4 regions of the Streptomyces sp. NPDC037421 genome follow, and region 4 is predicted to be linked to each of the others. Evidence: riboswitches for the same ligand, from Rfam matches in the RefSeq annotation. Region 4 holds a riboswitch; each other region holds the start of a gene.
The links. A riboswitch is a leader RNA that binds a small molecule or an ion and turns the genes downstream of it on or off. The one in region 4 is predicted to bind cobalamin.
Positions count from the first base shown of each region.

Region 1 (7,489 bases), on a different contig from region 4:
CGCGGGCGATCTTCGTCGCCGGGCGCGAACGCAGGTAGTACGTGGTCTTCAGACCCTGCTTCCAGGCGTACGCGTACATCGAGCTGAGCTTGCCGATGGTGGGCGTCTCCAGGAACAGGTTCAGCGACTGGCTCTGGTCCAGGTACGGCGTACGGGCCGCCGCCATGTCGATCAGGCCGCGCTGCGGGATCTCCCACGCCGTGCGGTACAGCTCGCGGACCTCCGCCGGGATCCAGCCGAAGCCCTGGACGGAGCCGGAGGAGTCGCGCAGCGCCTCGCGGGTCTGCGCGTCCCACACGCCGAGCTGCTTGAGGTCCTCCACCAGGTAGGCGTTGACCTGGAGGAACTCACCGCTGAGCGTCTCGCGCTTGAAGAGGTTGGAGACCTGCGGCTCGATGCACTCGTACACGCCCGCGATCGAGGCGATCGTCGCCGTCGGGGCGATGGCGAGGAGCAGGGAGTTGCGCATCCCGGACTTCGCGATGCGGGCGCGCAGGGCGTCCCAGCGCTCGGGCCAGTGGCGCTCGGTCTCGTAGTGGTCGGGGTGCAGGACGCCCTGGGCGGTGCGGGTCTCGGCCCAGGCCGGGAGCGGGCCGGAGCGCTCGGCGAGGTCGCAGGAGGCCTCGTACGCGGCCAGCATGATCCGCTCGGAGATCTTCGTGGACAGGGCCTTCGCCTCGGCCGAGTCGAAGGGCAGGCGCAGCTTGAAGAAGACGTCCTGGAGGCCCATCGCGCCCAGGCCCACCGGACGCCACTTGGCGTTGGAGCGGCCGGCCTGCTCGGTCGGGTAGAAGTTGATGTCCACGACGCGGTCGAGGAAGGTCACGGCCGTGCGGACGGTCTCGTCCAGGCGCGCCCAGTCCATCTCGCCGTCGGCGACGAACGCGCCGAGGTTGACCGAGCCGAGGTTGCAGACGGCCGTCTCGTCGTCGTTGGTGACCTCGATGATCTCGGTGCAGAGGTTGGAGGAGTGGACGACGGTGCCGGGCAGCGCGGTCTGGTTCGCGGTCCGGTTGGAGGCGTCCTTGAAGGTCATCCAGCCCTGGCCGGTCTGCGCGAGGGTGCGCATCATGCGGCCGTAGAGGTCGCGGGCGGGCATGGTCTTCTTGGACAGGCCGGCCGCCTCGGCCTTGACGTAGGCGGCGTCGAAGTCGTCGCCGTAGAGGTCCACCAGCTCGGGGACGTCGGCCGGGGAGAACAGCGACCAGTCGGCGTCGGCGTTCACGCGGCGCATGAACTCGTCCGGGATCCAGTGGGCGAGGTTGAGGTTGTGCGTACGGCGCTGGTCCTCGCCGGTGTTGTCGCGGAGCTCCAGGAACTCCTCGATGTCCGCGTGCCAGGTCTCCAGGTAGACGGCGGCGGCGCCCTTGCGGCGGCCGCCCTGGTTCACGGCGGCGACGGAGGCGTCGAGGGTCTTCAGGAACGGCACGATGCCGTTGGAGTGGCCGTTGGTGCCGCGGATCAGCGAACCGCGGGCGCGGATGCGGGAGTACGAGAGGCCGATGCCGCCGGCGTGCTTGGACAGGCGCGCCACCTGGTGGTAGCGGTCGTAGATCGAGTCCAGCTCGTCCAGCGGGGAGTCCAGCAGGTAGCAGGAGGACATCTGCGGGTGGCGGGTGCCGGAGTTGAAGAGCGTGGGGGAGGACGGCAGGTAGTCCAGGCGGCTCATCAGCCGGTAGAGGGAGGCGACTTCCTCGACGGCCTGGACGCCGCTCTTCGAATCAGGCGCGGTGTCCTCGGCGAGGCCGCAGGCCACGCGCAGCATGAAGTACTGCGGGGTCTCGATCACCTGGCGGGTGATCGGGTGGCGCAGCAGGTAGCGGCTGTGCAGGGTGCGCAGGCCGAAGAAGCCGAAGCGGTCGTCCGCGCCCTCGGCGAGCGCGTGCTCGACCAGGGCGTCCAGGCGGGCGGCGTGGGCGGCGACGAACTCGGCGGTGCGGTCGGCGATCAGGCCCTCGCGGTGGCCGACGGCGATGGACTCGGCGAAGGAGCCCGAGCCCTGGCCGGCGGCCTCGTCGGCCACGGCCAGCGTCAGCAGGCGGGCGGCGAGGCGGGAGTAGGCGGGGTCCTCGGAGATCAGGCCCGCCGCGGCCTCGGTGGCCAGCCCGCGCAGCTCGGCCTCGTCGGCGGAGGCGCTGCGGCCGCGCAGGGCGGCGGCGGCGACCCGGCCGGGGTCGGTGTCGGGGAGGTCGGCGGTCAGCTCGGTGAGAGTACGCAGCAGCGCGGCCCCCGGGCCTTCGGTGGTGTCGCCAGAAACGGACTCGGCGCGCGGTGCGGAAGGCGCGATGGTCACGGCGGGAGCTCTCCCTCGCTCGGCCCGGTCATCGGCGGATCGGGGCGCGGGGAGGCACATGCGGGCACGACGGGATCGCGTACACACCGCATGGCGTCCACCGGCCCAACCGCGAGGCCCGGACGTGTCGACACCCGGTTCGGTCGATCCGGGCGCACTGTCGGCAGGTCCTCGGACTTTTCATACCGTTGCGGGACAGTTCCGGATTCGCACCGGATTCCCCTGCGGCGACAGCGAGGATGAGCATACATGTGGGGGGCCGCCCGTGCGCGACCCACCACATGTTGTGTCGGCGCGGCTACAGCTCCAGACGGTAGGTCAGCAGTTTCAGCGCCGGGATCGGCGACCAGTCGAGCTCCGGAGTGCGTACGAAGCCCAGCCGTTCGTAGATCCGCTGGGCACCCCGCATGGCCGGCTGGGTGGACAGCACCAGGGCCGTGACCCCCAGGGCGCGGGCCCGTTCGGCGCAGGCCCGTACGAGGGCCTCACCGACGCCCTTGCCGCGTGCCTCGGGGGCCACCGCGAGCATCCGGAACTCGGCCTCGTGCCGCCCGGCCACGTCCGCGAGCCGGCTCCCGGGTGCGGCGAACGTCACGCCGCCGAGCACCCGGCCGTCCTCCACGGCGACGAGCACCTCCCCGTCGCCGGCCCGCCCGGCGACGTCGCGCAGGACGTTCAGGTAGGTGTCGTCCTCGTTCAGGTCCAGCAGCCCGTCCCCGCTGTAGGCCACCCCGGTGATCTCCCCGAGCCGCCCGTACTCGTCGGCCCGCGCCGTTCTGATCTCGAAGTCCATGCCGCCGAGTGTGCCGGACGGGTGCCGGGGACCGGCGCCGTCTTCGAGCCTCGTGACCGACGACGCACGACGGGGCCCCGCCGGACACGTCCGGCGGGGCCCCGTCATGTGCTCAGCAGCAGCGGAAGCCCTCGCGGGGGTCCGCCTCGCGGGCGTCGGTGCGGGCCCGCTCGAAGGCGCGCCGGGTCAGGACCTCGGCGTCCGGGTCGTGCGAGCGGGCGTGCGCGACGTAGCGGTCGTACGCGGCCTCGCCGGAGAACTCCCGTACGTAGAACCGGGCCTTCGCCAGCGCCCCGCGCACCCCGCTCACGCGACCGGCTCCTTGGCCCTGCCGCCGCTGCCGTCGAGGCCGGCGGCCGCGAGCTCGGCCCTCTCCTCGGCGGTGGCGATGAGCCCGGCCGGGGCGATGATCTTCGACTCGGTCCAGGGCACCTCGGAGAGGCGGACCGACTCGGGGCGGGAGACGGCCTTGAAGCAGACCCGGGCCGCGTCCACCAGCACGATGACGATCAGGACCGCGAAGAGCGCCGACAGGACCCCGTCGACCGTGGCGTTGGTGACCACGGTGTGCATGTCGTCCATGTTCTTGGCGGGCGGCAGCACCTTCCCGGCGTCGATGCCGGTCTGGTACTTGTCGCGCTGAGCGAAGAAGCCGACCTTCACGTCGTCGGAGAAGATCTTCTGGTAGCTCGCCGTGAGGGTGACGGCCACGTCCCAGGCCAGCGGAACGCCCGTGACCCAGGCCCACTTGAGCCGCCCGGACTTGACCAGCAGCGTGGTGCAGACGGCCAGTGCGACCGCCGCGAGCAGCTGGTTCGCGATGCCGAACAGCGGGAAGAGCTGGTTGATGCCGCCCAGCGGGTCCTTGACGCCGACCCACAGGAAGTAGCCCCAGCCGCCGACGACGACGGCGCTCGCGAGCCACACGCCCGGCTTCCAGCTGACGTCCTTGAAGGACTTGTGCACGTTGCCGAGGGTGTCCTGGAGCATGAACCGGCCGACGCGGGTGCCGGCGTCGACGGTGGTCAGGATGAACAGGGCCTCGAACATGATGGCGAAGTGGTACCAGAAGGCCTTCATCCCGGCTCCGCCGATGACCGACGAGAAGATCTCCGACATTCCGAGTGCGAAGGTCGGCGCACCGCCCGTACGGGACAGCAGGCTGGCCTCCTCGACGTCCTTCGCGGCCTGCGCGAGGGCTTCCGGGCTGATGGCGAAGCCGAAGTCGGTGACCGCCTTCGAGGCTGTCTGGACGGTGGCGCCGATGACGCCGCCGGGGGAGTTCACCGCGAAGAAGAGGCCGGGCTCGATGATGCTCGCCGCTATCACCGCCATGACGGCGACGAAGGACTCGGTGAGCATGGCGCCGTAGCCGATGACCCGGACCTGGGTCTCCTTCTGGATCATCTTCGGGGTGGTGCCGGAGGCGACCAGCGAGTGGAATCCGGACAGGGCGCCGCAGGCGATGGTGATGAAGACGAAGGGGAACATCGACCCGGCGAAGACGGGGCCGTCGCCGCGCGCGGCGAAGTCGGTGACCGAGGGCATCTTCAGCGTCGGCATCGCGATGACGACGCCGGCCGCCATCAGGGCGATGGTTCCGACCTTCATGAAGGTGGACAGGTAGTCGCGGGGCGCGAGCAGCAGCCACACCGGCAGCACCGAGGCGATGAAGCCGTACACGACCATCCAGATGACCAGCGTCTCCTTCTCCAGGGTGAAGGTGCTCGCCCAGGAGGAGTCGGCGACCCAGCCGCCGGCGACGATGGCGAGCAGCAGCAGTGCGACGCCTATGACGGAGACCTCGGTGACCCGGCCCGGCCGCAGGACGCGCAGGTAGACGCCCATGAAGAGGGCGATCGGGATGGTCATGCCGATGGAGAAGACACCCCAGGGGGAGTGCGCAAGCGCGTTGACGATGACCAGTGCGAGCACCGCCAGCAGGATGACCATGATGACGAACACGGCGACGAGGGCGGCGGCGCCGCCGACGGGGCCGATCTCGTCCCGGGCCATCTGGCCGAGCGAGCGGCCGTCGCGCCGGGTGGAGAAGAACAGGGTCACCATGTCCTGGACGGCGCCGGCGAAGATGACGCCCGCGACGATCCAGATGGTGCCCGGCAGGTAGCCCATCTGCGCGGCCAGCACCGGGCCGACCAGGGGGCCGGCGCCGGCGACGGCGGCGAAGTGGTGGCCGAAGAGCACGCGCCGGTCGGTGGGGTGGAAGTCGACACCGTTGTCGAGGCGTTCGGCGGGGGTGGCCCGGGTCTTGTCGAGCCGCAGGACGCGGTGGGCGATGAACCGGGAGTAGAAGCGGTAGCCGATGGCGTACGAGCCCAGCGCGGCGGCGAGCAGCCAGGCGGCCGAGATCTCCTCACCCCGGGACAGTGCGAGCACGCCCCAGCCGAGGGCCCCGACGAGGGCCACGCCCACCCAGACGGCGATCGACTGGGGGGAGGTCCTTCCCGAAGGAGGGGGCGAGCCGGGACCCGCCGCTCCTCCCGCTGTCGGAGCCCCGTCCGTACCTGTTGCTTCCGGTTCCGGCATGATCCTCGTCCCCTCGTTGATCATCTGCTTAAGCGCAGGGAATCTACGGGGGGTTACCGCTGGATGTAAGCCCCCGTCCGCATAGCGGTACGAGCGTCCACCCAGGTCGAAGGGGGAGTCAACCGGTGATCAGGTGGCAGGTCGCTGGAGACGGGCAACGAACTTGTAACGGTCGCCGCGATATACCGATCGCACCCATTCGACCGGTTCTCCGTCGGCGTCCAGGGAGTGCCGCGAGAGCATCAGCATCGGCAGGCCCACGTCGGTGCCGAGCAGTCCGGCCTCGCGCGGGGTGGCGAGGGAGGTCTCGATGGTCTCCTCGGCCTCCGCGAGCCGGACGTCGTACACCTCGGCGAGGGCGGTGTAGAGCGAGGTGTACTTGACGAGGGAGCGGCGCAGCGCCGGGAAGCGCTTGGCCGACAGGTGGGTGGTCTCGATGGCCATCGGTTCGCCGCTGGCCAGGCGCAGCCGCTCGATGCGCAGCACCCGCCCGCCCGTGGCGATCTTCAGGAGGCCCGCGAGGGTGTCGTCGGCCGTGACGTACCCGATGTCCAGGAGCTGGGACGTGGGCTCCAGGCCCTGGGCCCGCATGTCCTCGGTGTAGGAGGAGAGTTGCAGCGGCTGCGAGACCTTGGGCTTGGCGACGAAGGTGCCCTTGCCCTGGATGCGCTCCAGCCGGCCCTCGACGACGAGCTCCTGGAGGGCCTGCCGGACGGTGGTCCGGGAGGTGTCGAATTCGGCCGCGAGCGTACGTTCGGGCGGCACGGGGGTGCCGGGGGGGAGCGTGTCGGTCATGTCGAGCAAGTGCCGCTTGAGTCGGTAGTACTTGGGCACACGCGCCGTGCGAGTGGCTGCCCCGCCTTCCGGCTCCGTGGTCGCCCCTTCGGTGGCCATCGCCGCCCGCCTTCCCGACTCCAGTTTCGCTGCCGTCACCGGCTCCTCCGATATGTGCGGTCACATGGTGACACGGGCGGGAGGGCAGGCCTCCTCCCCTCCCCCAGGTGTCGGTCCGATAACGGACCGAGCACCCGCTCATTAGACCCTTGACACCCCTAAAGGTCTAGGCCAAGCTCCCGGTACTGGTCTAAACCAATGTGGATCAGATCCCGGCCCCACGGCAGTACTTGGTACGTACGTCACCGCGGCGGGCGAGGGAAGGTGCAAAGCAGCAGCATCCCTGAGGAGGGTGGCGTGAAGCGCAAGCTCATTGCGGCGGTCGGTGTCGTGGGCATGATGGTCGGTGTCGCGGCGTGCGGCAACGGCGGCGACGACAAGCCGAAGTCCGACGCGTCGGGTGGCGCCAAGGAGATCACCGTCTGGGTGATGGACGGTTCCGCTCCGAAGGCCTGGATCGAGCAGGTCAACAAGGAGTTCTCGGCCAAGCACCCCGGCGTCACGGTCAAGGTCGAGGAGCAGAAGTGGACGGGCATCCAGGAGAAGGTCACCACCGCCCTCTCCGAGAACACCCCGCCGGACGTCATTGAGCTCGGCAACACCCAGACCGCCGGCTACGCCGTCACCGGCGGCCTCGCCGACCTCACCAAGGACAAGGCCAAGCTCGGCGCCGACGCCTGGCAGAAGAGCATGCTCGCCTCCGCCGAGGTCGAGGGCAAGCTCTACTCCGCCCCCTGGTACGCCGCCAACCGCGTCGTCGTCTACGACAAGAAGGCCTACGAGAAGGCCGGCGTCACCCCGCCGAAGACCCGCGACGAGTGGATCGCCGGCCTGGAGAAGCTGAAGGCCTCCGACCCGTCCGCGCAGCCCATCTACCTGCCCGGCCAGAGCTGGTACATCCTCGCCGGCTTCATCTGGGACGAGGGCGGCGACCTCGCCGTCAAGGACGGCGGCAAGTGGAA
Region 1 is NZ_JBVJWV010000017.1:71,435-78,923, forward strand. Features, by position in the region: gene ACZ7IF_RS23655 (ribonucleoside-diphosphate reductase subunit alpha) at 1-2,293, opposite strand, end outside; adenosylcobalamin-variant (AdoCbl-variant) riboswitch at 2,451-2,527, opposite strand; gene ACZ7IF_RS23660 (GNAT family N-acetyltransferase) at 2,592-3,086, opposite strand; gene ACZ7IF_RS23665 (YbdD/YjiX family protein) at 3,199-3,396, opposite strand; gene ACZ7IF_RS23670 (carbon starvation CstA family protein) at 3,393-5,633, opposite strand; gene ACZ7IF_RS23675 (GntR family transcriptional regulator) at 5,763-6,527, opposite strand; gene ACZ7IF_RS23680 (extracellular solute-binding protein) at 6,825-7,489, shown strand, end outside.
Region 1: linked by a shared signal. The riboswitch ahead of ACZ7IF_RS23655 (ribonucleoside-diphosphate reductase subunit alpha) and the one ahead of ACZ7IF_RS20240 (energy-coupling factor ABC transporter permease) in region 4 are both predicted to bind cobalamin.

Region 2 (7,489 bases), on a different contig from region 4:
TCCCTCGTCCGGCAGGCCAACGGGGCGGCCCTCACGCGGGCCCTGGCCGGCGTACCCGGCATCCGCACGCCGGCCGTGCCCGAGGACCGCACGCACGTGTACTTCTTCTACCCACTGCTCGTCATGCCCGAGGAACTCGGTCTCGACGACCTCCCCGTCGCCGCCTTCCGCGACGCGCTCGCCCGGGCGGTGAACGCCGAAGGCCTGCCCATCATGCGCTGGCAGCCGCAGCCGGTACCCGGACAGACCCTGTTCCAGGAGCTGCGCGGCTACGGCCGCGGATGCCCCTGGAGCTGCGGGCACGCACGCCCCGGCCACCACTACGACCCGGCGCAGTACCCCGTGAGCGAGGAGGTCTGCCTGCGCCGCCTGGTGCTCGGACAGAGCTTCAGCTCCTTCGGCCCGCCCAACGACGTGAGGACGATGCACCGCTACGCCGAAGTCCTGTACAAGGTCCTTGTCGAGGAACGGGACGCGTTGATCGACCTGACCCGGCGGACGGCCGGCTCGGCGCACTGACAGGCCGGGTACGGCCCGGCACGAACGACAAGGGGACGGACGTAGATGCGCAACGAGCCCGAGACCGTGGGCGGACGCGCGGCGCCGCCCGGCCGTGACCGGAGCCGGAGCCCGCGCACGATGCGGCTGGCCGTCTGCGCGGTCTTCTTCGTCACCGGGGCGGCCTTCGCCACCTGGGCGGCCCGGGTACCCGGCGTCCAGAGCCGGCTGGACCTGTCCGCGGGGGAACTGGCCGTGGCCCTCGTCGGCCTGAGCGGCGGCGCCTTCGCCGGGCTCCCGCTGGTCGGCGGTCTGGTGGCCAGGTACGGCAGCCGTACGGTCCTGTGCACCGGCATGGCCGCCTACCTGGGCGCCCTCGCGAGCCTGCCCCTGGTCCCGGACCTCGCGGTGCTGACGGCGGCCCTGGCGGTGTTCGCGTGCGGCAACACGGCCGTCGACGTCGCGATGAACACCCAGGGCGTCCTGGTCGAACGCGCCTACGGCCGCCCCGTACTCGGCGGCTTCCACGCGATGTTCAGCCTCGGCGGCATCGCCGGCGCCACGGCGGGCGGCCTCGCGGCCTCCGCCGGGGTCGGCATCCGGGCCCACTTCACGGTGACCGCCCTCGTGCTGCTGGTGGTGGCGGGGACGGCGGCCACGGCCCTCGCCCCCGAACCACCGCGGGCCGGGGGCCCGTCCAGGACCGGCCCCCTGCTGGCCCTGCCCGGACCGGGCCTGTGGATCCCGGGGCTCGTGGCGTTCTGCGCCCTGATGGGGGAGGGGGTCGTCAACGACTGGGGAGCCGTCTACCTGAAGGAGGAGACCGGGGCCTCGGCGGGCGCGGCGGGCCTGGGGTACGCCGTCTTCTCCGCGGGCATGGTCATCGGCCGCCTCACCGCCGACCGGCTGCGCGCCCGCCTCGGAACGGCCCGCTTCACGTTCCTGTGCGCCGTGGTGGCGGGTGCCGGCGCCCTGATCCCGATCCTCGACGCGACGACCACGGCGGGCTTCATCGGCTACACGCTGCTCGGCCTGGGCATGGCCGCGGTCATCCCCCTCGTCTTCGCCCACGCGGCCGCCGTGCGCCCCGGGCACACCGGCTCCTCCATCGCCGCCGTCTCCGCCGTGGGCTACGTCGGCTTCCTCGCGGGCCCCCCGGTCATCGGCGCCCTGGCGGAGGCGACGACCCTGCGGTGGGCGATGCTGGTGCTGCCGGCTCTGATGGCCGCGATGGCGGCCCTGGCCCCCCGCCTGCGCCGCCCCTGACGCCGCGTCGGTCCCGTCTCGGATTTCCGTCCGGATAGTGGGACGCGGTCGCCGCTGGGCGAATGTCCGGCCTAGGGTGGCCGGTGCAGCTGGTTCGCCCCGTCCGCCAGACGGGATGCGTCGTAAGAGGGAACCCGGTGGGAATCCGGGACTGCCCCGCAGCGGTGAGCGGGAACGACCGCCGTCATACGCACTGGGACCGCACAGCGGTCCTGGGAAGCGACGGCCAGTAGGTGCCCGCCGGGAGACCGGCAGGCGTGCCCGCGAGTCCGAAGACCTGCCCGTTGCCCGTACGCGGACCACTCCGCGGACGGACATCCCGGTGACCTCGTGGGCGGGTCGGCGTACACAGCGAGCGGCACCTGCGGCGTTCCCGCAGCGTGGTCCGCGCGTTCTGTCGTTCCCTTCGCGTCCGCGTCCCGTCGCCGGGACGTTCCTGGACACGTCTCGCGAAGGAGAGTTCCGTGACAGCGAAGCCCGCAGCCGCGGCAGCACGCGCCACCGTGTACGGCTACCCCCGCCAGGGTCACGACCGTGAACTGAAGAAGGCCGTCGAGGGCTACTGGAAGGGCCGCGTCAGCGCCGATGCCCTCCGGGAGACCGCGGCGGGCCTGCGCCGGTCGAACTGGCGGCAGCTGGCCGAGGCCGGTGTCCACGAGGTGCCGACCGGCGACTTCTCGTACTACGACCACGTGCTCGACACCAGCGTCATGGTCGGCGCCGTCCCCGCGCGGCACCGCGCGGCGGTCGGCACGGACGCGCTCGACGGCTACTTCGCGATGGCCCGCGGCACCGAGGACGTCGCCCCGCTGGAAATGACCAAGTGGTTCGACACCAACTACCACTACCTGGTGCCCGAGCTCGGCCCCGACACCGTCTTCACCGCGGACTCCGCCAAGCAGGTCGCCGAGCTGAAGGAGGCACTGGCCCTCGGGCACACCGCCCGTCCGGTCCTGGTCGGCCCGGTCACGTACCTGCTGCTGGCCAAGCCCGCCCCGGGCGTCCCCGCCGGCTTCGAGCCGCTGACCCTGCTCGACCGGCTGCTCCCCGTCTACGCACAGGTCCTCGCCGAGCTGCGCTCCGCCGGAGCCGAGTGGGTGCAGCTCGACGAGCCGGCCCTCGTGCAGGACCGCACCCCGGCGGAGCTGAACGCCGCCGCCCGCGCCTACCGCGACCTCGGCGGCGCCCCGGCACGCCCGCGGCTGCTGGTCGCCTCCTACTTCGGCCGGCTGGGCGAAGCGCTGCCCGTCCTGGCCAAGGCGCCGGTGGACGGCCTGGCACTCGACTTCACCGGAGCGGGCGCGGGCAACCTGGAGGACCTCGCGGCGATCGGCGGGCTGCCCGGCAAGCGCCTGGTGGCGGGCGTCGTCGACGGCCGCAACGTCTGGATCAACGACTTCGAGAAGTCCCTGGCCACCCTGGGCACCCTCCTCGGCCTCGCCGAGCGGGTGGACGTCTGCGCGTCCTGCTCCCTGCTGCACGTTCCGCTGGACGCCTCCGCCGAGCGGGACATCGATCCGCAGGTCCGCCGCTGGCTCGCGTTCGCCCGGCAGAAGACGCGGGAGATCTCCGTCCTGGCCCGAGGACTGTCCCAGGGCACGGAGGTCATCGCGGCCGAACTCGCCGCGAACCGGGCCGACCTGGCCTCGCGCGCCGGATCCGCCCTCACCCACGACCCGGCCGTCCGGGCCCGCACCGCGGCCGTCACCGACGCGGACGGACGGCGCTCGCAGCCGTACGCGGTACGGGCCGCCGCCCAGCGGGCGCACCTGGGCCTGCCGCTGCTGCCGACGACCACGATCGGCTCGTTCCCGCAGACCGGTGAACTGCGGGCGGCCCGCGCGGACCTGCGGGCCGGCCGGATCGACGCGGCCGGCTACGAGGCGCGCATCGAGGCGGAGATCGGCGAGGTCATCTCCTTCCAGGAGAAGGCCGGCCTCGACGTCCTGGTCCACGGCGAGCCCGAGCGCAACGACATGGTCCAGTACTTCGCCGAACAGCTCACCGGCTACCTCGCCACCCGGCACGGCTGGGTCCAGTCCTACGGCACCCGCTACGTGCGGCCGCCGGTGCTGGCCGGGGACGTCTCCCGCCCCGAGCCGATCACCGTCCGCTGGACCTCGTACGCCCAGTCCCTGACGGCGAAGCCGGTGAAGGGCATGCTCACCGGCCCGGTCACCATGCTCGCCTGGTCCTTCGTCCGCGACGACCAGCCCCTCGCAGAGACCGCCCGCCAGATGGCGCTCGCCCTGCGCGACGAGGTCGGCGACCTGGAGGCCGCAGGGACACCGGTGATCCAGGTCGACGAGCCCGCCCTGCGCGAGACGCTCCCGCTGCGGGCCGCCGACCACGCCGAGTACCTGGACTGGGCCACCCGGGCGTTCCGCCTCACCACCGGCGGGGTCCGGCCGGACACCCAGATCCACACGCACATGTGCTACGCGGAGTTCGGCGACGTCGTCCAGGCCATCGACGACCTCGACGCCGACGTCATCAGCCTGGAAGCCGCCCGCTCCCACATGCAGGTCGCCCGCGAACTCGCCGCCCACGGCTACCCCCGCGAGGCCGGCCCCGGCGTCTGGGACATCCACTCCCCGCGCGTCCCCAGCACCGGGGAAGCGGCCGCCCTGCTGCGCACCGGCCTGGACGCCATCCCGGCCGAGCGGCTGTGGGTCAATCCCGACTGCGGCCTGAAGACCCGCGGTTGGCCGGAGACCCGCGCGTCCCTGGAGAACCTCGTGGCCGCCGCCCGCGAGGTCCGCGCGGGCCTCACCACCGGCTGACCGGGCAACGGCCAGAGCCCCTGCCGCCCCGGGCGTCCGGGGCGGCAGGGGCTCTGCGGGTGTGCGCGGCGTGCGGTCAGACGAGGGCCGACGCCGGCCGGGGGGCCGTCGCTTCCGCACCGGCGGCATCGGTGCGGTGGGCCAGCAGCCGCTGGGCGAGGACTCCGAAGACGACGGCGAACACGGTCCACAGGACGAGCTGGACGGCGATGGACGCGACCCGGAACTCCCACAGCAGGGCGGCGGGGAACTCGGGCTTGACGGCGTCGGTGTTGTCCGGGAGCACGAGGAAGGCCAGCCCGGTGGCGACGACGAAGCCCGCCCCGGCCGCCAGCGTCGCGTTCCAGTTGCCCAGGCGCGGTGCCAGCCGCCGCCCCAGGACGATCGCGCCGACGCCCAGCAGGACGCTGAGCAGGATCATCAGGAAGAACAGCGTGGTGCGCTGGCCGATGGTGTCCGGGTTGCCGACGGCCGGCGGGGTGGCCGGGTACTTGAGGAACGGCACCAGGTAGACGGTGGCGAAGGCGCCGGCGGCCGTGAGCGCCGCCGTCGCCCGGGGGCTGAACCCGCCCACGCGGCCCAGGGCGAAGGAGAACGCGAGGGAGGCGATGCCGCCCAGCGCGACCCCGTAGACCAGCACGCCGGTGGCGAGACCGACGGTGGACTGCACGGGACGGCTGACGAGTTCTTCCTCCTCCTCCGCGGCGGGGGCGTCGCCGCCGTGACCGGTGTGGCCGGCCGGGGCGCCGGCGGCGTCCTTGGCCGCCGCGGCCTCTTCGACGGCGATGGAGCCCCGGACCGGGGGCTCACCGACCGCGTAGGCGACGGCGAAGGCGAACAGTCCGGCGATCAGGCCCGCGAGCATGCCGCGGACCAGCAGACCTCTGACAGTGGAGGCGTACATGGTGCGTGCGCCTTTCAGTGGCAGGGGAAGCCGAGCAGGTGACGGCCGTCGTGCACCCACTCGTGGACGCCCTCGCCGGAGAACACGGCGGTGGCGCCCTGCTCCGCGCCGACGAAGTACAGGGCCACGAGCATCAGCAGGCCGACGAAGGCGGCCCAGGGAAGGACCGCGCGCACGGGCAGCGGAGCCGAAGGCGAGACGGCGGGGGCGGGTACGGCAGCGGAAGCGAGAGCCTCGGCCATGGGGGAACCTCCTGGGGGAACAACGCGTCCCATGTGGTGGTGCGGTACGACGGTCCTCGGGTCTGACTCGCCGCGCCGCCACCCCCGGGGAGGGGAGCCGCCGCAGCACACAGTGGCGCGACCATGCCGGATTCACACCGGACTTCCGTCTCGCCGTCGTCGCTATGTCTTTATGTCGCCGTGACGCTACAACCCCGCGTGCCCTCTGACCAAGCGGATGAGTCGCTGATCACACAGGGCGTCCGGGCCGCGAGACGGCGCGCTCAGGTCCGGTCGGGTCCGCTCGGGTCCGTTCGGGGGCGACCGGGTACGGGACGAAGGTGGTGCTGTTCTCGTCGACGGCCAGGGCGCGGCCGAGGGGAGGCACCGCCCGCTGGGGGCAGTCCAGGCGTTCGCAGAGGCGGCAGCCCATGCCGATGGGGGTGGCGGCGGAGGCGTTGGCCAGGTCCAGGCCGTCGGAGTAGACGAGCCGGGACGCGTGGCGGACCTCGCAGCCGAGGCCGATGGCGAAGGTCTTGCCGGGCTCGCCCCAGCCGCCGCGGTGGCGGGTGACGGCGCGCGCGGTCCACAGGTACCGCTGCCCGTCCGGCATCGCGGCGACCTGGACGTGGATGCGGCCGGGCGCGGCGAAGGCCTCGTAGACGTTCCACAGCGGGCAGGTGCCGCCGGCCCGGGAGAAGTGGAAGCCGGTGGCGGACTGCCGCTTGGACAGGTTCCCGGCCCGGTCCACCCGGACGAAGGAGAAGGGGACCCCGCGCAGCCGGGGCCGCTGGAGGGTGCTGAGGCGGTGGCAGACGGTCTCGTAACCGAGGCCGAAGTGGTCGGTGAGCCGCTCGATGTCGTAGCGGTACTCCTCGGCGGCCGCGTGGAAGGCGCGGTACGGCAGGACCAGTGCGGCGGCGAAGTAGTTGGCGATGCCGATCCGGGCCAGGCCGTGGGCGGGGGAGCCGTGCTCGAAGTCCTCGGCGGCCAGCCGGTCCAGCTCCTCGCCGTGCTCCAGCAGGGCGAGCTGGGTGGCCATCCGGAACGCCTGCTGGCCGGGCCGGAGCCGGCCGGACAGGTGCAGGACCCGGGCCCGCCGGTCGAAGTGGTGCAGCCGGTCGGTGGCGTCGGACAGGCGGATCCCGTGCCGGCCGCAGAGGCGTTCCGTGAGCACGCGTACGACCTCTCCGGGACGGACCCCGATCTCCCGGGCCAGGCCTTCGGCGGCGAGGTCGGTTTCGTGCAGGTAGTTCTGGCGGCGGTAGAAGAACTCGCGGATCTCCTCGTGCGGCGAGCGCGGAGCGCCTCCGCCGCCCTCCCGGCCGTCCGCGGTCTCCGAGAGCCGCTCGGCGAGGAGTTGGCCGCGCCGGCCGAGGTCCAGCAGGACGGAGGCGACCCCCGGCATCCGGGTGGCGAGCTCGGCCAGGTCGGAGGCCGAGACGCGGGCGTCGGCGACCTCGGCGGCGAGCGCCTCGCGGAGGTCGGCGACGAGGCGGCTCGTGTCGCGCTCCGAGAAGAACCCGGGGTCGACGCCGAAGGCCTCGGTCAGGCGCAGCAGGACCGGCACGGTGAGCGGACGGGAGTCGTGCTCCATCTGGTTGAGGTAGCTGGGGGAGATGCACAGGACCCGGGCCAGCTCCGCCTGGCTCATGCGGCGCTCCTCCCGCAGCCGCCGCAGCCGCGCTCCCGCGTACGTCTTGCCCACCCGAGTCCCCTCTTCGACCGGGTCCCAGGGTACGCGGGACTCACCCGGTCCGGGCCTTCGCAACCTTGGCAAAAGAGCGGTGGAAGATTCACAGAACTTGGCAGACGTC
Region 2 is NZ_JBVJWV010000003.1:198,239-205,727, forward strand. Features, by position in the region: gene ACZ7IF_RS06365 (DegT/DnrJ/EryC1/StrS family aminotransferase) at 1-519, shown strand, start outside; gene ACZ7IF_RS06370 (MFS transporter) at 565-1,764, shown strand; cobalamin riboswitch at 1,851-2,051, shown strand; gene metE (5-methyltetrahydropteroyltriglutamate--homocysteine S-methyltransferase) at 2,229-4,547, shown strand; gene ACZ7IF_RS06380 (CbtA family protein) at 4,624-5,451, opposite strand; gene ACZ7IF_RS06385 (CbtB domain-containing protein) at 5,466-5,693, opposite strand; gene ACZ7IF_RS06390 (short-chain fatty acyl-CoA regulator family protein) at 5,923-7,380, opposite strand.
Region 2: linked by a shared signal. The riboswitch ahead of metE (5-methyltetrahydropteroyltriglutamate--homocysteine S-methyltransferase) and the one ahead of ACZ7IF_RS20240 (energy-coupling factor ABC transporter permease) in region 4 are both predicted to bind cobalamin.

Region 3 (7,489 bases), on a different contig from region 4:
GGAGCTGCCGCCGGCCGCTAACCTGCCGGATCCGGCAGGTAGACGATGCTGGGGGCGCCCGTGGTCGGATGGGTGCCGACGCGGGTGCGGACTCCGTAGACCTCCGCCAGCAGTTCCTCGTCCAGCACCTCGCCCGGCGGTCCCGCGGCGACGACCCGGCCCGCCGACAGGACGTACAGCCGGTCGCAGAAGGAGGCCGCGAGGTTGAGGTCGTGCAGCACCAGGAGGGCGGTCGCGGGCAGGCCGCGGACCAGGCCGAGCACCTCCAGCTGGTAGCGGATGTCGAGGTGGTTCGTCGGCTCGTCCAGGGCCAGCAGGCCCGGCTCCTGGACCAGGGCGCGGGCGACGAGGGCACGCTGGCGCTCGCCGCCGGAGAGCTCCTCGAAGCGCCGCTCCGCGTAGCCGGCCGCGCCGGTCCTCTCCAGCGCCCCGGCCACCTGCCGCCGGTCCTCCGGGCCGTCCTGCTCCCAGAAGCGCTTGTGCGGGCTGCGGCCCATGGCGACGACCTCGCGGACGGTCAGCCCGAAGGTGCCCGTGGCGTCCTGCGGGACCACCGCCACCCGCCGGGCGCGCTCCTTGACGCCCAGCGCCGCGGCGTCGGCCCCGTCGAGCAGCACCCGGCCGGCGGTGGGCCGCAGGGTGCCGTAGACGCAGCGCAGCAGGGTGGTCTTGCCGCTGCCGTTGGGCCCGACCACGCCGACCGTCTCGCCGGGGCGGGCCGTGAGGTCGACCCCGTGCAGCAGGGTGTGCCCGTCCACCTCGTAACGCAGGGCCTCGACGGCGAGTTCCGCCGGTCCGCGCGTCATCCCGCCACCCCCTCGGTCCGGCTCGTCCTGCGCAGCATCCACAGGAAGAACGGCCCGCCCACCAGCGCGGTGACCACCCCGACCGGGACCTCCTCGGGGGCCGCCGCCGTACGGGCGACCAGGTCGGCCAGGACCAGGAAGACGGCCCCGGCGAGCGCGGCCACCGGCAGCAGCGCGCGGTGGCCGGCGCCGACGGCCATGCGGGCGGCGTGCGGGACCATCAGCCCGACGAAGCCGATGGCCCCGCTGTAGGCGACGAGCACCCCGACGACGAGGGAGGTGAGCACGAAGACGGCGGCCCGGAAGCGGCCGGTGTCCAGGCCGAGGGTGCGTGCGCCCTCCTCCCCCGCGAGCAGCAGGTCCAGCGGCCGGGCCAGGGCGGTGAGCAGGCCGGTGCCGGCGAGCAGCACGGCGGCCGGCAGGGCGAGTTCGTCCCAGCGGGCCCCGCCGAGACCGCCCAGGGTCCAGAACAGCGCGGTGCGGATCTGGTCGGGATGCGCGGACAGGACGAGGACCAGGCTGGTCAGCGCGGACAGGATGTACTGCACGGCGACCCCGGCCAGGATCAGCCGGCCGGTGGTCATGGTGCCGCCGCGCCGGGCCATGGCGTAGACGGCGACGAGCGCGGCCGTGGACCCGGCGAAGGCGGCGGCCGGCAGCCCGAGCCCGCCGGCGAGTCCGGCGGCGCCCGCGCCGAACACGATGACCAGCACCGCCCCCGCCGAGGCCCCGGAGGAGGCCCCGAGCAGGAAGGGGTCGGCGAGCGGGTTGCGCACGAGGGCCTGGAGCACGGCGCCGGCCACGGCCAGCCCGGCCCCGACGACGGCCCCGAGCAGTACGCGCGGCATCCTCACGTCCCACACGATGGAGGCGAAGGCCCCGCGCGCCCCGGGGCCGCCGAGGACGATGTCGACGACCTGACCGGGTGGGATCCGTACGGGCCCCAGGGCCAGCCCCGCCACCGCCGAAACGGCGAGCGCGGCGGCGAGGAGCACCACAGCCGGCCCGCGCCTCACGGGGCGTCGGGGTGCAGCTGGCGGCCCAGGGACTCGACGGCGTCGGCGACGCGCACGCCGAGCACGGCGGAGGAGAGCGGCAGTACCACGAACCGCCGGTTCTTGACGGCGGGAACCTCCGCCAGCGCCGGGTCGTTCAACAGGCGCTGCTTCTTGGCCTCCACGGTGGTGCCGCCGTAGTCGTAGACGAGGACGACCTCGGGTCCGCGCTCGATGACCTTCTCCCACGGCACGTCACCGAAGGTGTCCTTGAGGTCGGCGAACACGTTCGCGCCCCCGGCGAGGGAGACGATCTCGTTGCCGATGCCGTTCCCGCCCGAGGTGAAGGCGGAGGCCTCGCCGGAGTCGTAGACGAAGACGGACGGACGGGCCCGGTCCTTCACCCGCGCGGTGACGGCGTCGACGCGCCGCTGCTCCTCCCGGACGAGGGCCTCGCCGCGCTCGGGCACGCCGAAGGTCCGGGCGACCTCGGTGATCTCGGTCTTCAGCTGTTCGAGCCCGACCGGGCCCTGGGTGCAGTACTCCACGCTCAGCCGGGAGCCGATGCCGGCCTTGGCGAGCCCTTCGCGGTCCCGGCCCTGCCCCTTGTCGAAGGCGCTGGCATAACCGCCGTACACGAAATCGGGGTTGGCGCCGAGGAGCACCTCCTTCGAGGGGTACTCCTTCGCCAGCACCTTGATCCTGTCGTAGGCGGGCCGGTAGGCGGGCAGCACGGAGTCGTCGAGGTAGGCGGTGCCGGCCATCCGGTCCTGGAGCCCGAGGGCCAGCATGATCTCGGTGGCGTGCTGGTTCATGGTGACGGCGCGCTCGGGCGGCGCCTGATAGGTGCTGCTGACACCGCAGTTGGTGACGGTGTACGGGAACCCGGGCGCGGCCTGCGCACCGGCTGCGGGCCGCTCCGGCCCGGGCGGCCCGCCGCAGGCGGCGAGCGGCACGACGAGGGCGAACGGCAGGAAGGAGCGCACGGCGGCGCGGACACGCGACATGGTGAGGCCTCTCCGGGGGATCCTCGTCCCCGGTCGAAGTGAAGAGGCGGTGCGTCAGTGTCTGACTCCCGGCCCCCACGCGCACGCGGCGGCCGGTCACAGTGGCGGGACCGCACCGGATTCACACCGGTTTCCTGTCCTGCACCGCCGGGACAACCGTGCCAAGTCTGCCAGATCCGGTCTTTGCGCCCGCCGGGCGGTCCGGACCGACCGCGCCGGGAGAGCGGGTGCGGTCAGGCCGTCAGCGCCGGCATCGCCGGGATCCACTGCGCGAGCCATCCGCCCGGCTCCGCCGAGAAGTGGTCCGCGCCCCCGACCTCCCACCAGGACCGGAGAGCAGTGGTCCGCACGGTCTCGCCGGACCGCTTGTCGGTGTACTCGACGTCCCTCTCTCCGCTGGCCCTCACGGCCACCTGGCCCCGCTTGCAGGCGGCCGGGTAGTCGTTCCAGTTCACTTTTGCCTCCGACCACAGCAGTTCCTGCATGGCACCGGTCGACATGCGCTGGAGCCGCTTGTGGGAGAAGTGGGCCTGGGCCGCCATGGAGATCGAGTTCCGGACCGCGTCCCGCTGCCGCCACACGAAGTAGTTCGCGACCTCGACGGGGTCGGACATGGTGAAGACCCGCGCGTCGAAGAGGGCCCGCCGGCCGGGCCGGCGCTCGTTGAGGACCGCCGTGGCCAGCGACGCCGACACCGACAGCTGCTTGGCGACGACACCGCCGAACCAGGGCTCGGAGCCCTGACTGGCGAAGTCGGTGAGCAGCAGGCTGATCTCGTCGGACTGGTGGTAGGCGAAGGCCGTGCCGCTGACCTCGGCGCAGAGCGCCTCGGTGACGGCGGCCATGTCCTTCACGAAGTCCATGTCGAACGGCTTGTCCGCGTCACGCAGGTAGGTGTGAAAGGCCCGGCCGTCGAGGCGCAGGATCGTATAGGTGCGCCGGGGCAGGACAGCCCGGTGCGCGGCCTCGTACCGCTTCATGCGGTCGCCAAGTGCGGTCGTGTCGCTCATGCCACAGGGTACCGGGGCGCCCGGAAGCGTCACCTGCAATATCCACCGCACAGCGGGGCAGGCAGGTGACCGAGCTGAGCCACGGCCGGGGGAAGGCCGGCGTGCGCCCGGCCGCAAACGTCAAAGTCCCAGGCAGACTCGTCTGACCTGGGACTTCGGTGGTGAAGCAACTGCTCACGATGGCAGGGGTAGCAGGATTCGAACCTACGACATCTGGTTTTGGAGACCAGCGCTCTGACCAGCTGAGCTATACCCCTTCGGATGGGACACACCCTGCCATGAAGCGGCCGGAAGATCCAATCCATTTTGCGCGCCGCCGGTGGCGGGAGGGGGGCGGGCGGAGGATCGTGGGCGGGGAGGGGGCGGAACGCGGAGCCGAGGAGGAGTCGTGCGCCACCGTCCGGGGCGCCTGCTGGGGCCCCTCCTCGTGTTGCTGCTCGTCGGTGCCGGGCCCGACGGGTCCGGGGAGACGGTGTCCCTCGACGGGGACCGGGCCGGGGAGCGGCTCGACGTCACCCTGACCCGGGTCGTCGACCCCGCGGGGAGGGCCGGGTCGGACCGGCTGGTGGCGGTGGAGCTGCGGCTGGTTAACACCGGGACGGTGCCGTACGAGGACTCCCCCGCGCCGGCCGCGCACCTGCTCGACACCGAGGGGCAGCGGTTCACGGGGACGGGCACCGCGACCGGTGCCGGGCCGAGCCTGCCGGACACCGTCACCCTGGTCCCCGGGGATTCGGCCTCCGGGTTCGTCACGTTCAAGCTTCCCGAGGGTGCCCGCCTCGCCGCCGTGCAGTTCGCGCTGGACGCGGGACTGGGGGACGACGTGGGCCACTGGAGCCTTTCCTGAGCCTTGCGGCCGCAGCGCCCAATGGAACGGAACCAGCCGGAAGTTACCGCGACGCGTGTAGTGACTTAGCAGGCATTCGCCAGTAGAACTTGTTCCCACTCCATCGAGAGTGAGGAACGTCACATGAGTGACAAAAGCCTGCACAGCAAGGTATCCATGGGTGTTTCCCGCCGCGGATTCATCGCTGGAACTGGTTCTATTCTCGGAGCGATGGCGCTGACGGTCGACGTCACCCCGGCCCATGCCGAACCGGCCACCGACGCCGCCACCGGGCCCATCGAATCCGGGGCCCGCGTCCCGGTCCTCGTGATCGGCACCGGCTACGGCGGCTCCGTCGCCGCGCTGCGGCTCGCCCAGGCCGGTGTCCCGGTGCACATGGCCGAGATGGGCATGGCCTGGGACACCCCCGGCAGCGACGGCAAGATCTTCGCCAACACCACCAGGCCCGACTACCGCTCGTACTGGCTGCGCACCAGGACCAAGGCTCCGCTCAGCAACTTCCTCGGCTTCCCCATCGACAAGGACGTCCCCCGCCACACGGGCATCCTCGATGCCGAGGAGATGGGCGGGATCATCGTCTACCAGGGCCGGGGCGTCGGCGGCGGCTCGCTCGTCAACGGCGGCATGGCCGTGACCCCCAAGCGGCAGAACTTCGCCGCGATCCTGCCCTCGGTGGACGCCGAGGAGATGTACCGGACCTACTACCCGCGGGCCAACGCCGGGCTCGGGGTGGGGCTCATCGACCCGGCCTGGTTCGATACGGTCGACTGTTACCAGTTCGCCCGCGTCGGCCGCAGGCACGCCCAGCGTTCCGGGTTCCCCTTCGTCTTCGTCCCCGACGTCTACGACTGGGACTACATGAAGCAGGAGGTGGCCGGCACCGTCCCCAAGTCCGCGGTCGACGGGGAGATCCTCTACGGCAACAACGCGGGCAAGAAGTCCCTCCAGCAGACCTACCTGGCCGCCGCCCGGGCGACCGGAAGGGTCACCATCTCGCCCCTGCACCGGGTCACCACCGTCTCCCCCTCGGACGGTGGCGGCTACACGGTCGCCATGGAGCAGCTCGGCACCTCCGGGGACGTCCTCGCCACCAAGACCGTCACCGCCGACCGGGTGTTCTTCGCGGCCGGCAGCGTGGGGACGAGCAAGCTGCTGGTCCGGCTGAAGGCGACCGGCGCGCTGCCGCACCTGAACGACGAGGTGGGCAAGGGCTGGGGCGACAACGGCAACGTCATGTGCGGCCGCGCCAACCACATGTGGGACCCGACCGGGAAGGTGCAGGCCTCCATCCCCTGCGGCGGCATCGACAACTGGGACGCGGGCGGCGCCTTCGCCGAGGTGGCCCCGCTGCCGACGGGGATCGAGACGTACGCGTCCTTCTACCTCTCCATCACCAAGAACCCGAACCGGGCGCGGTTCTCGTGGAACGCGGCGGCGGGGAAGGTCGAGCTGGACTGGCAGACGGCGTGGAAGCAGCCGTCCATCGACATGGCGAAGACCATCTTCGACAAGATCAACTCCAAGGAGGGGACGATCTACCGCACCGACCTCTTCGGCACCAACAAGGTCTGGGGCGACCACCTCACGTACCACCCGCTGGGCGGCGCGGTGCTGGACAGGGCCACGGACAACTACGGCCGGCTGCACGGGCACCCGGGCCTGTACGTCATCGACGGAGCGCTGATCCCCGGCAACACCAGCGTCAACCCGTTCGTGACGATCACGGCCCTCGCCGAGCGGAACATCGAGAAGATCATCGCCACGGACCTCTGAACAGGCCTCTGCGCAGGCCTCTGCGCAGGCCTCTGCGCAGGCCTCTGCGCAGGCCTCTGCGCAGGCCTCTGCGCAGGCCTCTGCGCGGACCGGTTCCCGGGGCCGTCCGGATCCTCCGGGCGGCCCCGGGCCGTGCCCCGGCCGGGGCGTCACGGTTCAGCCGCCCGGCAGCACGCAGACGCTGTCGAGGCCCAGTACGTGGTTGAGCCGGCCGAAGGCCAGCCAGGAGCCGATGCTCATGCTGAGCTCCACGATCTCCAGCTGGCTGTAGTGCGCGGTCATCCTCGCCCAGAAGTCCTCGTCGAGGTTGTGGTGGTCCAGGGTGTAGCGCTCGGCGTACTCGGCGGCGAGCCGGGTGCGGTCGTCGAACGCCCCGGTGGTGCGCCATTCGGTGACGGCGTCCGCGAACTCCTCCTCGACCTTCTCCCCGTCCCGGTCGGTGCGCCAGTCGAGGCAGAAGACGCACCCGTTGATCTGCGCGATGCGCAGCCGCGCCGCCTCGAACTCGCGCAGGCCCAGGGTGGTGTGGGCGTAGACGGAGAGGGAGAAGTTGGCGGCGGCCATGCCGATGCCCGGGACCATGTCCCCCCACACGTACTCGATCGGGTGCTGACCGTCGGGGATGTCGATTCTCATGGCTGCTTCCTTCCGAGTTTGCCGACTGCGGGCCGCAGCGGGACGTCCAGGGCGTCGTAGAGGCCGGGTTCCGCGGCCACCAGCCAGTCGATGGCCCCCACCAGGCGGCCGACGGCGGTGGCGTTCCCGCCCGCCGAGCGGTTGCCGCCCTCGTCGGTGGCCTCGACGGTCACCTCGATGCGCGGGCGGCCCTCGATGACCACCCGGTGGGCTCCGGCGCCGCCGTCGGGCGGGACGGGCCAGTCGGGGGCGCAGGAGGCGTGGATCCGGGTGACGTGCTCGATGACGATGCGGGGTTCGCCGCCGACGACGCCCTGGACCTCGAAGCGGATGGCGCCCTGGGTCCCGGCCTCGAAGAGGCCCATGGAGGGGGTGCTCACCGTGGTGTCGAGGGCGCGGCGCTCGGAGGTCTCGC
Region 3 is NZ_JBVJWV010000001.1:345,174-352,662, forward strand. Features, by position in the region: gene ACZ7IF_RS01470 (ABC transporter ATP-binding protein) at 18-806, opposite strand; gene ACZ7IF_RS01475 (FecCD family ABC transporter permease) at 803-1,804, opposite strand; gene ACZ7IF_RS01480 (ABC transporter substrate-binding protein) at 1,819-2,808, opposite strand; cobalamin riboswitch at 2,844-2,985, opposite strand; gene ACZ7IF_RS01485 (tRNA(His) guanylyltransferase Thg1 family protein) at 3,042-3,818, opposite strand; tRNA gene ACZ7IF_RS01490 (tRNA-Trp) at 3,999-4,075, opposite strand; gene ACZ7IF_RS01495 (DUF4352 domain-containing protein) at 4,207-4,665, shown strand; gene ACZ7IF_RS01500 (GMC oxidoreductase) at 4,789-6,438, shown strand; gene ACZ7IF_RS01505 (carboxymuconolactone decarboxylase family protein) at 6,595-7,074, opposite strand; gene ACZ7IF_RS01510 (NAD(P)H-dependent amine dehydrogenase family protein) at 7,071-7,489, opposite strand, start outside.
Region 3: linked by a shared signal. The riboswitch ahead of ACZ7IF_RS01480 (ABC transporter substrate-binding protein) and the one ahead of ACZ7IF_RS20240 (energy-coupling factor ABC transporter permease) in region 4 are both predicted to bind cobalamin.

Region 4 (7,489 bases):
CCGCGGCCGCGTCCCGCCCCGCCGGGAAGTCCTTCGCCTCGATGGCCTCGTACGTGGCCAACTGCGCCCGGTGCAGCTCCAGATGGCGCCTCAGCTCCGGCCCCAGCCGCTGCGGGCCGACCACCGCCGCCGCGCGGATCCGCAGCAGCAGCGCGTCCCGCACCGGCTTCGGGTCCTGGCTCTCGTCCACCCACCGCGCCAGCTCCACGCGGCCGTCGGGCAGCACCTCGTACTCCTTCTTCTGCCCGCGCACGGGCACCTCGCTGGGCAGCGCCCGGATCAGCCCCGCCTCCTCCAGCCGCCCCAGCTCCCGGTAGATCTGCTGGTGCGTCGAGGACCAGAAGTAGCCGATCGACTTGTCGAACCGCCGGGTCAGCTCCAGCCCCGACGAGGGCTTCTCCAGCAGGGCGGTGAGGATGGCGTGCGGCAGCGACATGCCGCCATCGTAGGTCGCCCCCGGTACCGGCGGTCCGCCCCGTCCTCAGCCCAGCGCCGCGAGCTCCTCCGGGGTCCGCGGCCCCGGCGCCCCGTCCGCCAGCACCCCCCGGGCCCGCAGGAACGCGCCGACCACCGGTGCCCACGCCGACCGCAGCCCCGCCGACGCGAGCAGCTCCGGGTCGCGGAGCAGTTCCCCGGCCGGTCCCGTACGGATCCCCGACGGGGTCAGCACGGCCGCGTCGTCGGCCCAGCGCACCGCGAGGTCCACGTCGTGGGTGGCCATGACCACCGTGGTGCCGGCCGCGCGCAGGCCCGCGAGGACGTCCAGGAGGCGTTCCTGCCCGTCCGGGTCCAGCCCGGCCGTGGGCTCGTCCAGGATCAGCACCCGCGGGGCCATCGCCACCGCGCCCGCGATCGCCGCGCGCTTGCGCTGCCCGTACGACAGCAGGTGCGTCGGGCGGTCCCGCAGCGCCGTGATGTCCAGGGCGGCCAGCGCGGCGTCCACCCGCTCGCGGACCTCCGCCGCCGGCAGCCCCAGGTTCATCGGGCCGAAGGACACGTCCTGCTCCACGGAGGCGGCGAAGAGCTGGTCGTCGGGGTCCTGCACCACCAGCTGCACCGAGGTACGCAGCCGGACCAGGCCCTTGCGGTCGTACGCCACCTCCGCGCCGCCGAGCCGCAGCGCCCCCGAGCCGGGCCGCAGCCCGCCGCTCAGCAGCCGCATCAGCGTGGTCTTGCCGCTGCCGTTGCGGCCCAGCAGCACCAGCGCGCGGCCCTCGGCGATGCCGAAGTCCACCCCGGACAGCACGGCCGGGCCGTCCTCGTACGCGTACCCCGCGCCGACCAGCTCCACCAACGGGGTCACAGACACAGCTCCTTCAGTACGAGGGTCCCCACGACCAGGGCGGCCAGCAGGGCGGCGGACCACGTCAGGAACCGCCGGGACAGCGCCGCGTCGGGCACGAGCACCCGCAGCGCGCCGTCGTAACCGCGCCCCGCCAGCCCCTCCTGGAGCCGGGCCGCGCGGTCGAAGGCCCGGACGAACGAGGTGGCCGCGAGCCCGGCCAGCGAACGCCACACCGCCGCCCGGCTCGTCTGCCCCAGCCGGGCCGCCTGGGCGCGCCGGACCTGCGCCATCGAGTCCAGCAGCAGGAATCCGATCCGGTACATCACCAGCGCCACGTCCACCACGGGCGCCGGCACCCCGGCCCGCACCAGCCGGGGCAGCACGTCGGAGACCGGGGTCGTGAAGGCGAACAGCAGCACCCCGAGCGAGGCCGCCGAGGTGCGCAGCAGCAGCTCCGCCGCCTGCCGGGGCCCGTCCGGGGCCAGGGCGAGGAACCCGTCAGGGCCGCCCACCGACACCAGCAGCGGCAGCGCCCCGGTCACGCAGAAGCCCAGCGGGATCCGGAAGGCCCGCCACAGCTGCCGCGGGGCCACCCCGGCCGGCCCGAGCAGCACGGCCAAGGTCGCGGCGGCCACCAGCGGCCCGCCGGGCCAGGGCGGCAGGCACACCGCGGTGACGGTGAGCCCGAGTCCCAGCAGGGCCTTCTCCAGCGGGTGGCGGCCCCGCCAGCGGCTGGAGTGGGCCGCCACGTCGATCGGCAGCACCGCCTACGACTCCGGGGTCGGGCGGGTCCGCTCGGCCCCGGCCCCGGCCCCGGCCCGCGCGAGGGCCTGTGCCGCGCCCTGGCGGCGGCCCTTGCGGACGCCGAAGTAGTAGGCGAGCACCCCCGCCCCGAGCGCCGCCTGGAGGGCGAACAGCGCGGACTCGACCTCGCCGGACGGGGGCTCGTACAGCGGGGAGAACCAGGGCTCGTAGTCCGGCTTCAGCTCGGTGATGGCGGCCTCGGCCTGCGCGTCGGCGCCGGCGAACGGCTCCTCCTTGCCGTCGCCGAGCCCCAGCGCGAGCGGGATCACGGCCAGCGCCGCCACCAGGAGCAGCAGCAGGGTGTTGATCTTCGCGTTCCTGGTCATCAGAGCGCAGCCTCCTGCTTCGCCTGCTTGCCGCCGGTCAGCTTCGCGACCCCGAGCCGGACCAGGTCCGACTTGCTGGACTGCATCAGCAGCCGCATCACGAGCACCGTCAGCAGGCCCTCGCTGATCGCGAGCGGGATCTGGGTGAGGGCGAAGATGCCCGCGAACTTCTCCAGGGAGCCGAGGAAACCGCTCGCCGGGTCGGGGAAGGCCAGCGCCAGCTGGACGGAGGTCACGCAGTAGGTGACCAGGTCGGCGAAGAAGGCGCCGAAGAAGACGGTCGCCATCAGCGGCAGGCCGGACTTCCGCAGCAGCCGGTAGACCCCGTAGCCGGCCCAGGGGCCGGCGATGGCCATCGAGAAGACGTTGGCGCCCAGCGTGGTGAGCCCGCCGTGGGCCAGCAGCAGCGCCTGGAAGAGGAGGGTGATCGTGCCGAGCACCGCCATGATCGGCGGCCGGAAGAGGATGGCCCCGAGCCCCGTCCCCGTCGGGTGCGAACAACTGCCCGTCACGGAAGGGATCTTCAGGGCGGACAGGACGAACGTGAACGCTCCGGACGCCCCGAGCAGCAGCGTGCTCTCCGGGTTCGACTTCACCTCGCGGGTCAGCGCGCGGACCCCGTGGACGACGAAGGGGGCGGACGCGGCGCCCCAGGCGACCGCGTGCAAAGGGGGCAGGAACCCCTCGGCTATATGCATGGGTTGGGAGACCTCTCCAGCACCTCGTGGATGGACGACGCGCCCCGGCCGGTCTCCTGGCTCACGGGTACTGATGCCCTGGCTCCGCCTTCCCGGGCCCATGCGGTCTCCCGCGCGGGCCCAGTGGCTTCCCGCGGGGGAGTGGAGCCGGACTTCCCGATCACAGTGGCGAGGGCCGCACCGGTTTCCCACCGGTTTCCCGAACACCAAGGCCAGATGACCCTATGCGCCCTGACGGGCCGCTAACAACCCGGACCGATCCGGCCGTTCGGGTGTCCGGATTCCGCTCGAGTGTCACTCAAAGTGTTCACACGGCTACCATCTGCATCAACCGCCCCGCCCGAAAAGGGAGTTCCGCATGGCCGTGACCGCCGAAGACTGGCTGCCCCGCATCGCCGCGCTGTTCCGCGCCTACGATCTCGACGGAGACGGCCAGATCGGCCGCGAAGACCTCATCGCCTACGCCGGCCGGCTCGGCGAACAGCTCACCGAACCCGGCGACACCCGCCGCCGTACCGCGCTCTTCGACGCCTACAACGAACTCTGGACCCAGCTCCAGACCGCCGCCGACACCGACCGCGGCGGCCGCGTCAGCGAGCAGGAGTTCGTCGCGGCCGCCGCCCGTGACGCCTTCGACGGCGACCGCACCTTCCGCGCCTCCACCCTGCGCGCCCTCGACGCCCTCGCCGACGCCCTCGACCGGGACGGCGACGGCCGCATCGACCGCGCCGAGTACGAGCGCCTCTTCGGCGCGACGGGCCTGTCCTCGGGCACGGACGCCCTCGCCTTCGATCGGATCGACGCGGACGGGGACGGCTCCGTCAGCCGCGAGGAACTGCACGCCGCCGCCGTGTACCTTTTCCCGCTCGCCGACCCGGCCTGGCTGACCGGCACCGGCCAGCGCCCCGACCGCACCCGCGGCATCGCCCTGGTCGCCCACGACGCCCGCAAGGCGGACCTGCTCGCCTGGGCCGAGCGCCGGGCCGCCGACCTCAAGCCGTACCGCCTCTACGGCACCGGAACCACCGGCACGCTGATCAACCGCATGATCGGGCTGGACGTCACCCCGCTGCGCAGCGGCCCGCTCGGCGGCGACCAGCAGATCGGCGCGCTCGTCACCCAGGGCGAGATCGACATGCTGGTCTTCTTCTACGACCCGCTCGCCTCCCACCCGCACGGCGACGACGTCCGCGCCCTGATCCGCCTCGTCACCCTGGCCGACGTACGGCTCGCGCTGAACGCCGCCAGCGCGGACGCCATGATCGAGACCCTCTAGGTCCTGTCCGGGCGATCTTCGTGGATCAGGCCGCGGGGTCTGGTGCGGTGCATCGCAAGGCGGAGGAGCGCAGCTCGTACTCGGCCGTACTCGCGCGCTCCGACAACGCGGCGAGGTGCCGTGCCGGACGTCGCGGGCCCGCGAAGATCGCCCGGCCAGGGCCTAGCGGCTCCGGGGGCCGCAGGCGCCGCCGCGGCCCGGACGGACGCGGCCCGCTGGCGGCCCCCTCGGCCCGCGGGGAGGGTGGGGGCGTGGCTGCCGACCCCTTCGACTACTCGGACCTCTCCGCCGTCTACGTCAACTGCACCCTCAAGCGCTCTCCCGAGACCAGCAACACCGAGGGCCTGATCGCGCGGAGCCGGGCCGTCATGGAATCGGCCGGCGCCCGGACCTCGCTGATCCGCGCCGTCGACCACGACATCGCCACCGGCGTCTGGCCGGACATGACCGACCACGGCTGGGAGAGCGACCAGTGGCCGGTCCTCTACAGCCAGATCATGGACGCCGACATCCTGGTGCTGTGCGGCCCGATCTGGCTCGGGGACAACAGCTCCGTCATGAAGCAGGTCGTCGAGCGGCTCTACGCCTGCTCGTCGCTGCTGAACGAGCAGGGCCAGTACGCGTACTACGGGCGCGTCGGCGGGGCGCTGATCACGGGGAACGAGGACGGCGTCAAGCACTGCGCCATGAACATCCTCTACAGCCTCCAGCACCTCGGCTACGCCGTCCCGCCCCAGGCCGACGCGGGCTGGATCGGCGAGGCCGGCCCCGGCCCCTCCTACCTGGACCCGGGCTCAGGCGGCCCCGAGAACGACTTCACCAACCGGAACACCACGTTCATGTCGTGGAACCTGATGCACCTGGCGGCGCTCCTCAAGCGCGCCGGCGGCATGCCGGCCCACGGCAACCAGCGCTCCCTGTGGGACGCCGGCTGCCGTTTCGACTTCCCCAACCCCGAACACCGCTGACCACCGGGAGGGCGGCGGAGCCGGACGCGGGCTGAAGCGTCGAAGCGTGGTGCGAGCGGAGCCCGGGTACTACCGTTCTACCGGTTGTCGCAGTGATGGGGGACATCGCGCATGCGGGCTTTGTTTTGGTCAACTGCCTTGCTCTGTTCTGGTGTTGCGGTCGCGTTGACCCTATGGGCGGCGCTCGGGGACGCTGCTGCGGCCGAGCGTGCGAGCGCCGTCGTCGGGGCGGTCGTAGGACTCGGCGGACTCATCGCCTCGGTGTACGCGCTGCGCCGGACCGGGCAGGAGGGCCCCGGCACCGTCCGGGCCGGCGGACGCGGTGCGATCGCCGCCGGGGGGAGCGTGACCGGCAACGCGATCGGCGCCGACAGCAGGGTCACGGGTGCGGCCCGGGCCCCGCACGGCGTGTCCGGTCCGGGGCGGGCCGTGTCCGCCACAGGCGAGGGCGCGGTGGCCGCCGGGGGCGACGTCGCCGGAAACGCGCTGGGCGAGGGTGGCGAGGTGATCGGCTGATGCCGGCGCGCTTCCGGCGGCGTGAGAGGCAGGAACAGCCCGAACCCGAGGAGCCGGCCGAGCACGTGGAGGTGCGGGGCGGCGTCGGTGCCGGCGCCGATGTCGCCGGCAACGCCATAGGCCCGCGCAGCTCGGTGACGAACAACTACTACTACGGCCCGGACAAGCCCGGCCCCCGCGCGGACGCTACGGCGCGGCCGGATGCGGTCCCGCCGGTGGGTGACGCCCCGGACGAGCGCCGCTACCAGGTGTTCGTGAGCTCGACCAGCCTCGATCTCAAACAGCACCGCGAGGCTGTGATCGACGAGCTCGTGAAGGAGGGCTACATACCCTCCGGCATGGAGCTCTTCGACGCACGATCGGAGGGCGCCTGGGAGGTCGTCGAGCGGGTGATCAACGACTGCGACTACCTCGTCCTCATCCTCGGAGCGCGGTACGGGGACGTCAACGGGGGCACCGTCGGCTTCACGGAACGGGAGTACGACTACGCCCGCTCGCTGGGCAAGCCCATCCTGGTGTTCGTCCACGCCGATCCCGCCGAGCTGCACACGGACAGCTGGGAGCCGGCGCCGGAAGACGCGCAGCGGCTCGCCGTCTTCCGCGAGAAGGTGCGCGGCGAGCGGCTGTGGAGGTCCTGGCGCACCACGGCCGACCTGCGCAATGACGTCACCAGGTCACTGCGGCTGGCGGTGCGGCACAACCCCCAGCCGGGCTGGGTCAAGGGCAATTCGACCGCGCACACCTTCTCCGCCGAGTGGCAGAACCTGGTGGCCCCGGGAACGCAGATCGGCGTGGCCCGGATCAGCGTGGACGGGCAGGCCGGGAACGCCCTGAGCGACAACCTGGGGAAGGCCTCGTCGATCGGGATCATGTCCACCAGCGGAAAGCGGCTGATCGAGATCCAGACGCCCTACCTGACGAAGGCGGTCTCGGCCGGGGCCCGCATCCGGGTCCTGGTGCCGACGCCCGACGGGCAGTTCCTCTCCGACGTCGACGAGTCCGAGTCGTTGTGGGACCAGCGCTCGCCGATCGCGGCCGAGGTGCGCGAGGTGGAGGCGCGTCTGAGGGCGGTCGTCCGTGAGGCCCGGGAACGGAGCACGAGCGCCGGATCGGTCGAGATCGGGTTCTTCACCACGCACTTGCGGTCCACGATGATTCTGTGCGACCGGACCTGGGGATGGATCACGCTGACCCTGCCGCCGGCGAGGGCGCCGGAGACCCCGTCCCTGGAACTCCGCGGGACTCGGGAGTTCGGTCTGATCGACGCCTGCTGGAAGCACTTCGACCGGACCTGGGCCATCGTCGGGGAGCGCGGCGAAGTGAAGAGGATTTCGTGAGGCGATCTGCGATGGACTTGCGCGACACGGCGGCCTCCTCCGCCGCGATGGAGCGGTGGCGCGACCGGTATGGCGTGGCCCGGGCCTTCATGCGGGAAAGGAGCCACCTGCCCGGTGTGCTGATCGAGGTGGCGGCTCAGCACCCGCTGGCCGGCGGTGCCACCCCCGGCGAGGAGTTCGAGGCCCGGCTGCGGCGCGGGCACGAGCTCTTCCAGGGGTACCGGAGGGCCGGCCGCCCGGTGGAGATCTACGTGCCGGGCAGTCGCCACCGCCACCTCG
Region 4 is NZ_JBVJWV010000013.1:16,656-24,144, reverse strand. Features, by position in the region: gene ACZ7IF_RS20260 (PadR family transcriptional regulator) at 1-436, opposite strand, end outside; gene ACZ7IF_RS20255 (energy-coupling factor ABC transporter ATP-binding protein) at 482-1,309, opposite strand; gene cbiQ (cobalt ECF transporter T component CbiQ) at 1,300-2,049, opposite strand; gene ACZ7IF_RS20245 (energy-coupling factor ABC transporter substrate-binding protein) at 2,053-2,415, opposite strand; gene ACZ7IF_RS20240 (energy-coupling factor ABC transporter permease) at 2,415-3,113, opposite strand; cobalamin riboswitch at 3,143-3,339, opposite strand; gene ACZ7IF_RS20235 (methylglyoxal synthase) at 3,472-4,389, shown strand; gene ACZ7IF_RS20230 (flavodoxin family protein) at 4,641-5,357, shown strand; gene ACZ7IF_RS20225 (hypothetical protein) at 5,523-5,873, shown strand; gene ACZ7IF_RS20220 (DUF4062 domain-containing protein) at 5,873-7,210, shown strand; gene ACZ7IF_RS20215 (hypothetical protein) at 7,222-7,489, shown strand, end outside.